Regions from separate parts of the Bradyrhizobium sp. WSM471 genome, predicted to be linked through region 2. Evidence: riboswitches for the same ligand, from Rfam matches in the RefSeq annotation. Region 2 holds a riboswitch; each other region holds the start of a gene.
The links. A riboswitch is a leader RNA that binds a small molecule or an ion and turns the genes downstream of it on or off. The one in region 2 is predicted to bind S-adenosylmethionine.
Positions count from the first base shown of each region.

Region 1: it holds a riboswitch for S-adenosylmethionine, as region 2 does, so the genes downstream of both, BRA471DRAFT_RS00130 (hypothetical protein) here and BRA471DRAFT_RS33120 (homoserine O-acetyltransferase) in region 2, are expected to answer to the same signal.
Region 3: it holds a riboswitch for S-adenosylmethionine, as region 2 does, so the genes downstream of both, BRA471DRAFT_RS34370 (O-succinylhomoserine sulfhydrylase) here and BRA471DRAFT_RS33120 (homoserine O-acetyltransferase) in region 2, are expected to answer to the same signal.

Region 1 is NZ_CM001442.1:27,708-30,976, forward strand. Features, by position in the region: gene BRA471DRAFT_RS00125 (hypothetical protein) at 416-1,012, shown strand; gene BRA471DRAFT_RS00130 (hypothetical protein) at 1,091-1,678, opposite strand; SAM-I-IV-variant riboswitch at 1,711-1,808, opposite strand; gene BRA471DRAFT_RS40090 (septal ring lytic transglycosylase RlpA family protein) at 2,030-2,539, shown strand; gene BRA471DRAFT_RS00140 (alpha/beta fold hydrolase) at 2,794-3,269, shown strand, end outside.
Region 2 is NZ_CM001442.1:7,263,005-7,266,273, forward strand. Features, by position in the region: gene metW (methionine biosynthesis protein MetW) at 1-548, opposite strand, end outside; gene BRA471DRAFT_RS33120 (homoserine O-acetyltransferase) at 562-1,764, opposite strand; SAM riboswitch at 1,855-1,934, opposite strand; gene BRA471DRAFT_RS33125 (chorismate mutase) at 2,139-2,987, shown strand; gene BRA471DRAFT_RS33130 (histidinol-phosphate transaminase) at 3,022-3,269, shown strand, end outside.
Region 3 is NZ_CM001442.1:7,504,485-7,507,753, reverse strand. Features, by position in the region: gene BRA471DRAFT_RS34370 (O-succinylhomoserine sulfhydrylase) at 130-1,326, opposite strand; SAM riboswitch at 1,397-1,476, opposite strand; gene BRA471DRAFT_RS34365 (2'-deoxycytidine 5'-triphosphate deaminase) at 1,557-2,693, shown strand; gene BRA471DRAFT_RS34360 (PAS domain S-box protein) at 2,799-3,209, shown strand.

The sequences.
Region 1 (3,269 bases), 550 kb from region 2:
TTGTGTTGATGACTAGCCTAGCTTGCAGAGCAGTTCGTGATGCGGCTGCGCGCCATGGTTCGGCGTGCCGCGAATGCAGGAGCGCAAGCCCCCGGGATATGCCCCGAAGGACTCTGCCGAGGCCTTAGAAGGGCCTTGTGCGACGGCGCCGGGATGATCCTGGACACGGCGGCTGATCGCGGCGCTTCAACATCGAGACCTGAGCCGCCCCCTGGCACCCCCCGGTCGTCGTGGGGCCGCCGGCCGCAACCCGCCGCGACAAAATTTTCGCACGTCGAACTTACCGATGATGGATGCTGAGTTTGCCGTTGCCCCGCATATGTCCCAAAGGCGAGAGTGGAAGGGGTGAGTCAAACTGTCTCACCAACCCTGTTGAGCCAATGGCCCTGCTATTATATGCGAGCAAGGAGCTGACATGGTGGACACGACGTACAATCTCAACGGCGGGTTCAAACCTGCAATGAAACGGTTCGCCGATCTCAGCGGGCCTGACTTTTTCCCAACCCCACCCTGGGCAACGTTCGCGTTGATCGACAACGAGAAGTTCAGCGGCGATATTTGGGAGTGCGCGTGCGGCGATGGTGCCATGTGCCGCGTTCTGAAGCAGACTGGGCAGCCCGTTCGGAGCTCTGATCTGTACGATCGCGGCTATGGGGAAACTGGCGTCAACTTCCTCGAGGCGGCCCAGCGTGCCGACAATATCGTGACCAATCCTCCCTACAACTGTGCCGAAGGCTTTGTGGCCAACGGCCTCAAGCTTGCAAACCGGAAATTTGCGCTGCTGCTGCGTCTAGCGTTCTTAGAAGGCGTGAACAGAGCGAACACAATCTTTTCTCTTACCCCACCCGCCCGCGTGTGGGTCTTCAGCGAGCGCATTACGTTCTACCCGAGCGGCGTTGATCCCAAGGGCAGTGGCACAACCGCATATGCCTGGTTTGTTTGGGATAGGGACGCGCCCGCCGGAACTGAATTGAAATGGTTCAAGCCCGGCTACAAAGCAACATTTGCCTAGCTATGTTGCGGCTTCTGTCTTGGCGCGCGGCGGCAGATGGACAAGCAATGCCTTCAACGCCGTTTACGGGGCGCGGCTCTAAGAATCCCATCTCTCGACTTTGATTGGCAGTCGCAGATCGATCAGACGCGCCTGTAGGAGAGAAAGAGCGAGCAGGTCGCTTGGATGCACATGAAGCGAGTAGTCGAATTGATTGCCGCCACCCTCCACAAAATCGAGGTGCGGGCCATCAACACTGGGGTCGAGGTCAGGACCAAGATCGATCCCTTTAAGGAGGCGATAGGCCTTCGCAGAGGGACCGGACACGCGGTCATAGTGCAGTTCCCACCAGGCGCCGTCCATTTGCTGGTCTAGGTGGCTTGGGTCGAAGCTCATCTGTTCGAGCCGCTCTTTGATTTCACCAGCGGTGTAGTCCTTTGCGTCCAGGCTATTCAGAAACACGCGCCAGGTCGGAGGCTCAGGGGCAATGACTTCAGGCTCGCCATCGAGAAACAATTGCGGTTCGTCCAAACCATCCGGCCAATCCCAGTAGAGCGTGTGTGCAGTGCGCGGCGGGACAGCCAGCAGCGGTGCCTCCTTCCGCCGTATGAATGCCCGCGCGTCACCGACGAACGCCATCGTCAGCAAGCCGCCCGTTCCGATCAGAAATCCACGTCGTGAAAACATAGGGCCCTCCGAGGTCATGCGCATCTGGAGGACTGGCGACCTATTGTTGCCCTGCGGGCCACATCGTCGTACCACCGTTGCCGGTCAAGGCTGGTTGGCGGGACCGTCAGGTCCTCTCAGGATGCAGCACAGACATATCGCACCGATACCCGCTGTCAACGGCTTTAGGGCGGTCTCGAGGTCAAACCCGCCCCAGCATGCCCCATTTCCGGCACCTTTGCCGATCAACAGAGATGAAGCTGCCTATGGGCTGGCGGTTTGTTCTGCGCCGAGCCCTCCGTAGGACCTCCGATTGGACTTAGCGGTGAGGCGACACTGTCGCAGCGCCTCTTTCATACCGAGGGATCCAGCATGAAACGCATGGTCGTGGCCGGCATCGTCCTTCTCTCGCTCTCTTCCGTAGCCGAGGCGCATCGTCTCTCCGGAAGCGCGACCTATTACGGCGGAAGTGACCGTCTGTGCGGTCGCCGCACAGCCTCCGGGGGCGTGCTCAACTGTGCTGCAATGACCGCCGCCCACCGGACGCTGCCCTTCGGCACGGTCCTGATGGTTCAGAGCGGCGGTCGGTCGATCCGGGTCACGGTGAACGATCGCGGTCCATTCACCGGCGCGTTCCTTGATCTATCGCCTGCGGCCGCGAGTGCGCTCGGCTGTCGCTGCACCCATCGCAACGTGACCGCGACGATTGTCCAAATGGGATCCGGTGGGACTTTGGTCGCGAGCCGAGGCCGCCAACGTCCCGTCGCTGCGGCGGCCATGCCGGGGTTCTTCCAACCGATGCAGGACGGCATGAGTCCGTTGGGAGCGTTCGGGTCCTCGATGGCGATGGCTCCTGCGCCGCGCCATCACCGTCGCCATTAGGCCGGAGCCGCTCAGGGCGCATCGTCTCCTGTTGTAGCTACGCTCAGTCTGCGGGACCGATGCGATTGGAACTCCGTTTCTTTCCGGCAAACCGATGCGATCAAAAGTGGAAGGCCGCATTCGCGAATGCGTTTCACGCGTCGAGCGGACCGTTCGACTCAACGGCCACAAACGTGCGATCTGAGAAGACGCTGGCTGGTTACTAAGCTTGATGGTCGTGAAGACGTCGGCGACCAACAGCAGGATCTAGACCCATGGGCCTTATCAAAACCGAGGACGGCACCGAAATTTTCTTCAAGGATTGGGGCAACGGTCGACCGCTCTTCTTTCACCACGGCTGGCCTCTGAGCGCCGATGACTGGGATAGCCAGATGATGTTCTTTCTGGCGCGCGGTTACCGCGTGATCGCTCACGACCGCCGTGGCCATGGCCGCTCGACCCAAACGGCCCGGGGGCACGACATGGACACCTACGCGGCCGACGTCGCCGCGATTGTGAGAAGCCTTAATCTCGAGGGAGCCATCCATATCGGACACTCAACTGGCGGCGGCGAAGTTACCCGCTATGTCGCAAAATATGGCAAGCAGCACAACGTTGCAAAGGCCGTCCTGATCAGTGCTATTCCACCAACCTTCATGAAATCCGAGAGAAATCCCGACGGTGTGCCTAAAGAGGTCGTCGACGGAATTCGCAATGGGACGGCAAATCACCGCTCGCAATTCTATCAGGA
Region 2 (3,269 bases):
CGTTCCATCTTGACGTCGATCGCGTCGCAAAGCTCGACGAAATCCTTGATGGTGCAGAAATGGATGTTGGCGGTGTCATACCAGCTTGCCGGCAGATTCTCCGTCCGCGGCATGTGGCCGCCGATCAGGAGCTGGAGCCGCATCTTCCAGAAGCCGAAATTCGGGAACGACACGATGGCGCGGCGGCCGATGCGCAGCAAATTCTCCAGCACCACTTTCGGCTGCCGCGTCGCCTGCAACGTCTGCGACAGGATCACGTAGTCGAAGGCGTCATCCGGATAGTTCACGAGGTCAGTGTCGGCATCGCCCTGCACCACTGCAAGGCCCTTGGCGACACAGCGGTTGACGCCCTCGCGCGACAGCTCGATGCCGCGGCCGTCGACGCCGCGGGTTTCCAGCAGCTGGAGCAGGTCGCCCTCGCCACAGCCGACGTCGAGCACCTTCGAGCCCGGCTTGACCATCTCGGCCACCAGCACATGGTCGGCGCGAAAATCACCGGGCTGCCCGGTCGCAACGCCGCCCAGCGGCAACGCTTCCTGTACAGACATGGCTAGCCGTCCTTTAAGCTTTCTTGGCAGTGAGCCCGCGCGCCTTGCCTGCCGATTGCAGGAAGGCACGGCCGATGTCGAAGAACTCGGGCACGTCGAGCAGGAACGCGTCGTGGCCGCGATCGGTTTCGATCTCGGCGAACGACACCCGCGCACTCGACGCATTCAGGGCGTGCACCAGCGCGCGCGATTCCGAGGTCGGGAACAACCAGTCGCTGGTGAAGGAGACCACGCAGAAGCGGGTCTGGATCCCCGCGAACGCCTTCGCCAGGACGCCGCCATGGTCGCCGGCGATGTCGAAATAGTCCATCGCGCGGGTCAGATAGAGATAGGAGTTGGCGTCGAAGCGCTCGACAAAGGACGAGCCCTGGTAGCGCAGATAAGACTCGACCTGGAAGTCGGCGTCGAACGAGAAAGTCGGCAGTTCGCGGTCCTGCATGCGCCGTCCGAATTTTCGATGCAGGGCGGCGTCCGAGAGATAGGTGATGTGCGCCGCCATCCGGGCGACAGCGAGCCCGCGATGCGGATGGAGGCCGTGGTCGGCATAGCCGCCATGGTGCCAATCGGGATCGGCCATCACCGCTTGGCGGCCAAGCTCGTGAAACGCGATGTTCTGCGCCGAGTGTCGTGTCGAGCAGGCAATCGCCAGCGCGGAGAACACGCGGCTCGGATAGGCCGCAGTCCATTGCAACACTTGCATGCCGCCCATCGAGCCGCCGACGACCGCGAACAGCGTGTCGATGCCGAGCCGGTCGATCAGCATCGCCTGCGCGCGCACCATGTCGGGGATGGTGATGACGGGGAAATCGAGACCCCAAACCTTGCCGGTCGCGGGATTGATCGAAGCCGGACCGGTCGAGCCCATGCAGCCGCCGATCACGTTGGAGCAGATGATAAAATACTCGCTGGGATCGAGCGGTCGGCCGGGGCCGACCAAGGTCTCCCACCAGCCGGGCTTGCCGGTGACAGGGTGCACATTGGCGACGTGCTGGTCGCCGGTCAGCGCATGGCAGATCAGGATCGCATTGGAGCGATCGGCATTCAGCTCGCCGTAAGTCTGGTAGGCGATCTGGAACGGGCTGAGATCGACCCCGCAATCGAGCCGCAGCGGCTGCTCCGAGCCGAACTGCGCGAGCTGCGAGCTCGGATGATCCACCTCGTGCGACCGCTCGTCGGCGGTGATCGCGGGACTCGGAATTGACTGGACGCCAACCATCTGACCATCGACCTCGTTTGCGATCGTAGAAGTGACCGCATTGACATCAGGCCATGAAAAACCCGGCCTGAACGATAGGTTCGGCCGGGATCGAAAGCGTCCCCGGCCTGTTTAGCGAGTTTTTTAACGTGGCTGCAAGCCGGCCGGCTCAAATGACCACGGAACGGGTAAAAACTACCGTCTCAGGCGGTTTTCGTCAAGTCGCGGCCCGGATCGCCCAAATTCGCCCGTCGCGCCGCGGGCGGAAAAGGCCCGATTTCCCATTGCAATTCTCTTTGCTTTCGCAGCCCCGACTGCCTAATCAGGACATCCATCGCAGCGGTGACGGCTCGACTGATCCGCATTGGAACGCCTCGCAACAGCACCTCACAGACATGTCCCAACGTCCGCCCGCGCCACCATCGCTCCAGGAATTGCGCAAGGAGATCGACGCGATCGACGAGGGCATGCATCGCCTGCTGATGCAGCGCGGCGACATCATCGACCGCCTGATCCAGGTGAAGCAGACCCAGGAGGTCGGCTCGGCGTTCCGTCCGGCGCGCGAGGCCGCCATGATGCGTGACCTCGTCCAGCGCCATCGCGGCATCCTGCCGCTCGACACCGTCGAGAGCATCTGGCGCGTCATCATCGCAACGTTCACTTACGTTCAGGCGCCGTTCTCCGTGCATGCCGACATTTCGGCAAGCGAGCCCGCGATGCGCGATTCCGTACGCTTCCATTTCGGATTCACCGTGCCTTACGTCGCGCATTTCAGCGCGCAGGCGGCGGTCGAGGCGGTGGCGAAATCCAAGGGCGACCTTGCGCTGGTCTCGGCGACCTCCAGCCGCACACCATGGTGGCTGGAGCTGGAAGCAGAAGGCGCACCGAAGATCATCGCACGGCTGCCTTTCGTCGAGCGCGCCGACCATCCGGCGGCGTTGCCCGTGTTCGCGGTCTCGCGCGTCGCCGACAGCGCCCTGGTGACGGAGGTCGAGACCTTCAGCGTGCGCGTGTCGGGGTGGAACGCCGAGGTCGCGCGCGCCCTGTCGCCGCTCGCCGAGATCGTGGCGGTGCCCGATACCGCCTTCGACGGCGCCGCGCTGCTGGTCTCGGTCACCGCGACGAGCAGCCTCGACAAAATCAAGACTGCCCTGATCGAAGCGGGTGCCTCGGTGCGCTCCACGGCCCTCGTCGGCAGCCACGCAACCCGCTATACGGTGCCCCCGACCGGGTCGAAATCGTAAGTCGCGAACCGCTTAAGCCATTCCGGAGTTAAAGATGTCCCGCCCCGTGCCGAACCCCGGCATTCTCGATATTGCGCCCTACACGCCCGGCAAGACCCCGGTGCCGGAGCCGGGCCGCAAGGTGTTCAAGCTCTCGGCCAACGAAACGCCGTTCGGGCCCTCGCAGAGGGCGATCGAGGCGTTCAAGCACGTGGCTGATCATCTGGAAGACTATCCGGAAGGAACCTCGCGCGTGCTGCGCGAAGCGATCGGGCGCACCTTCGGGCTCGATCCCAACCGCAT
Region 3 (3,269 bases), 240 kb from region 2:
CCGGGACCCATACCGCGTGATCCATCAATGGTGCGCGGTGTTCGTACCGCTCCCCCCCCTTAACTCTGGGTCTTCGCCAAACTGCTTCCTGTGGTTATGGGTCCCGGCCTTCGCCGGGACGACAATAATTCACGCCTTCTCCAGCGCCGCGGTCAGATCCTCGATCAGATCGTCCGCGTGCTCGAGCCCCGCCGAGAAGCGGATAAAGCCTTCGCTGATGCCGAGCGCGGCGCGGTCTTCCGGCTTGAGGCGCTGATGCGTCGTCGTTGCCGGATGCGTGACGAGGCTCTTGGCGTCGCCGAGATTGTTCGAGATCTTGGCAAGCTTGAGCTCGTTGAGCACGCGGAACGCCGCCTGCTTGCCGCCCTTGACCTCGAGGCCGACCAGCGTCGAGCCACCGCGCATCTGTTTCTTCACCAATGCAGCTTGCGGATGATCGGCGCGGCCGGGAAACACCAGCCGTGAGATCTTCGGATGGCTCGCCAGCACGTCCGCGATGCGCGCCGCCGTCTCGGTCTGCGCGCGCACGCGCACGGCGAGCGTCTCCAGGCCCTTGAGCAGGACCCAGGCGTTGAACGGCGAGATCGACGGGCCGGTCTGGCGCATGAAATTGTGGATGTGCTCGGCGATGAACGCTTCCGAGGACAGGATGATGCCGCCGAGACAGCGGCCCTGGCCGTCGATGTGCTTGGTCGCGGAATAGACCACGACGTCGGCGCCGAGCGCGAGCGGGCTCTGCCAGATCGGAGTGGCGAACACGTTGTCGACGACGAGCCGCGCGCCGCCGCTGTGCGCGATCTCGGCAATGCCGGGAATGTCGAGCACGTCGAGCGTCGGATTGGTCGGGCTCTCCAGGAAAAACGTCTTGGTGTTCGGCTTCATGGCGCGCTGCCATTGGTCGAGATCGAGGCCGTCGACCAGCGTGGTCTCGATGCCGTAGCGCGGCAGCAAATCCTGCACGACGTAGAGACACGAGCCGAACAGCGCGCGCGAAGCCACGACGTGATCGCCGGCCTTGAGCGGCGCCAGGATCGCGGTCGTCACCGCGGCCATGCCGGTCGCCGCCGAACGGGCCGCTTCGGCGCCTTCGAGCTCGATCATGCGCCGCTCGAACATCGAGATGGTCGGATTGGAGTAGCGTGAATAGATGAAGCCGGGGTCCTCGCCCTTGAACCGCGCCTCGCACTCCTCGGCGCTGTTGTAGACGTAGCCCTGGGTCAGGAACAGCGACTCCGAGGTCTCGCCATATTGCGAGCGCAAAGTGCCGGAATGGACCAGGCGGGTTTCGGGACGGTAGTGGGCGGTTGGCGCCGGGGACTTCGACATAGGACCTCCTGAAGTGACCACCGAAAATGGTCACAAAAAAACCGGCCTGGAACATCTCCACGGGCCGGGATCACAGAGGTCCCCGGCCTGTTTAGCGACTTATTTAACGTGGCTGCAAGCCGGCCGGCTCAAATCACCACGGGATAAGTCATGCTCATATTCCGCAATGCCCTTTCCGTCAAGACGTCCATCGGATAGCCGTAAAACGCTCATATTTCCCGCATGTCGGGATGTGTTTGATCCCTGCTGAGGACCCCCGGTTGACGTTCACGGTTGCCGCCGACGCCAATGGTATCCTGCCCGACCGCATGATCGCGGCGATGGCGGAGGGCGGTCTCATCCTGCCCGCTTACGACTTCGTCGAAAGCCAGATCCAGCCGGCGAGCCTCGATTTGCGTCTCGGCGACATCGCCTATCGCGTGCGCGCCAGCTTCCTGCCCGGTCCCGGCGCCACCGTGGCCGAGCGCATCGACGAGTTGAAGCTGCACGAGTTCAGCCTCGCCGACGGCGCGGTGCTGGAGACCAACTGCGTCTACATCGTGCCGTTGCTCGAAAGCCTCGCGCTGCCGCCGGAGATCGTCGCGGCCGCCAACCCGAAGAGCTCGACCGGCCGGCTTGACGTCTTCACCCGCGTGATCGCCGACGGCACCCGCCGCTTCGACATGATCGGTGCCGGCTATCACGGCCCGCTCTATGCCGAGATCAGCCCGAAGACGTTCCCGGTGCTGGTCAGCGAGGGCTCGCGCTTGAGCCAGGTGCGCTTCCGCACCGGCGATGCCATCCTCAACATCGACGACCTCGAGGCGCTGCATGCGACCGAGCGTCTCGTCGATATCGACGATGCCGATCTCACCGGCGGCGTCGCCGTCTCTGTTGATCTTTCCGGCGAGAAGAGCGGGGGCTTCGTCGGCTACCGCGCCAAGCGCCACACCGGCGTCATCGACGTCGATCGCCGCGCAGGCTATTCCGTCGAGGAGTTCTGGGAGCCGATCTCGGCCCGCCCCGACGGCAGCCTGATCCTCGATCCAGGCGAGTTCTATATCCTCGCGTCGAAAGAGGCGGTGCAGGTGCCGCCCGATTACGCCGCGGAGATGGTGCCGTTCGATCCGCTGGTCGGCGAGTTCCGCGTGCATTATGCCGGATTCTTCGATCCCGGCTTCGGCTATGCCGGCGCCGGCGGGCTGGGCTCGCGCGCCGTGCTCGAAGTGCGCTCGCGCGAGGTGCCGTTCATCCTCGAGCACGGCCAGATCGTCGGCCGCCTCGTCTATGAAAAGATGCTGGCGCGCCCCGACGCCATGTACGGTCAGCGCATCGGCTCGAACTATCAGGCGCAGGGGCTGAAGCTGAGCAAGCATTTCCGGGTGTAGCGATCACCCCTCGCCCGGATGGAGCGCAAGCGTCCTCCGGGAAAGTCTCACTTGTGGCACGATCCCGGATTATGCTGCGCTCCATCCGGGCTACAAGGTGCTGACATGATCAATTCATCCGAACTCGACGCAAAAATCCTCGATGACGTCGCAGACGCGCTGATCTATTCGGATCGCTCCGGCACCATCATGCGCTGGAATCGCGCATCGTCCGCACTGTTCGGCTTCTCCGCGGACGAAGCGCTGGGCCAGAATCTCGACCTGATCATTCCCGAACATCTGCGCGCCGCGCACTGGAAGGGTTTCGAGGCCGCGCTTGCCAGCGGCGCGATGAAGCTTGCGGGCAAGCCGACACTGACCCGCGCGCTGCACAAGGACGGACGCAAGCTCTACATCGAGATGACCTTTGCGCTGGTGCGGGACGCCGCTGGGGTGGTGCAGGGATCGGTGGCGATGGCGCGCGACGTCACCGAGCGCGTCGAGCGCGAGCGTGCCGCCAAGGCTGCGCAAATTTAGGGCTGCGCAAACTTCGTGATGCGGAATTGGCGCGCCGGCGTGCAGGGCGCCCCGCGTGCG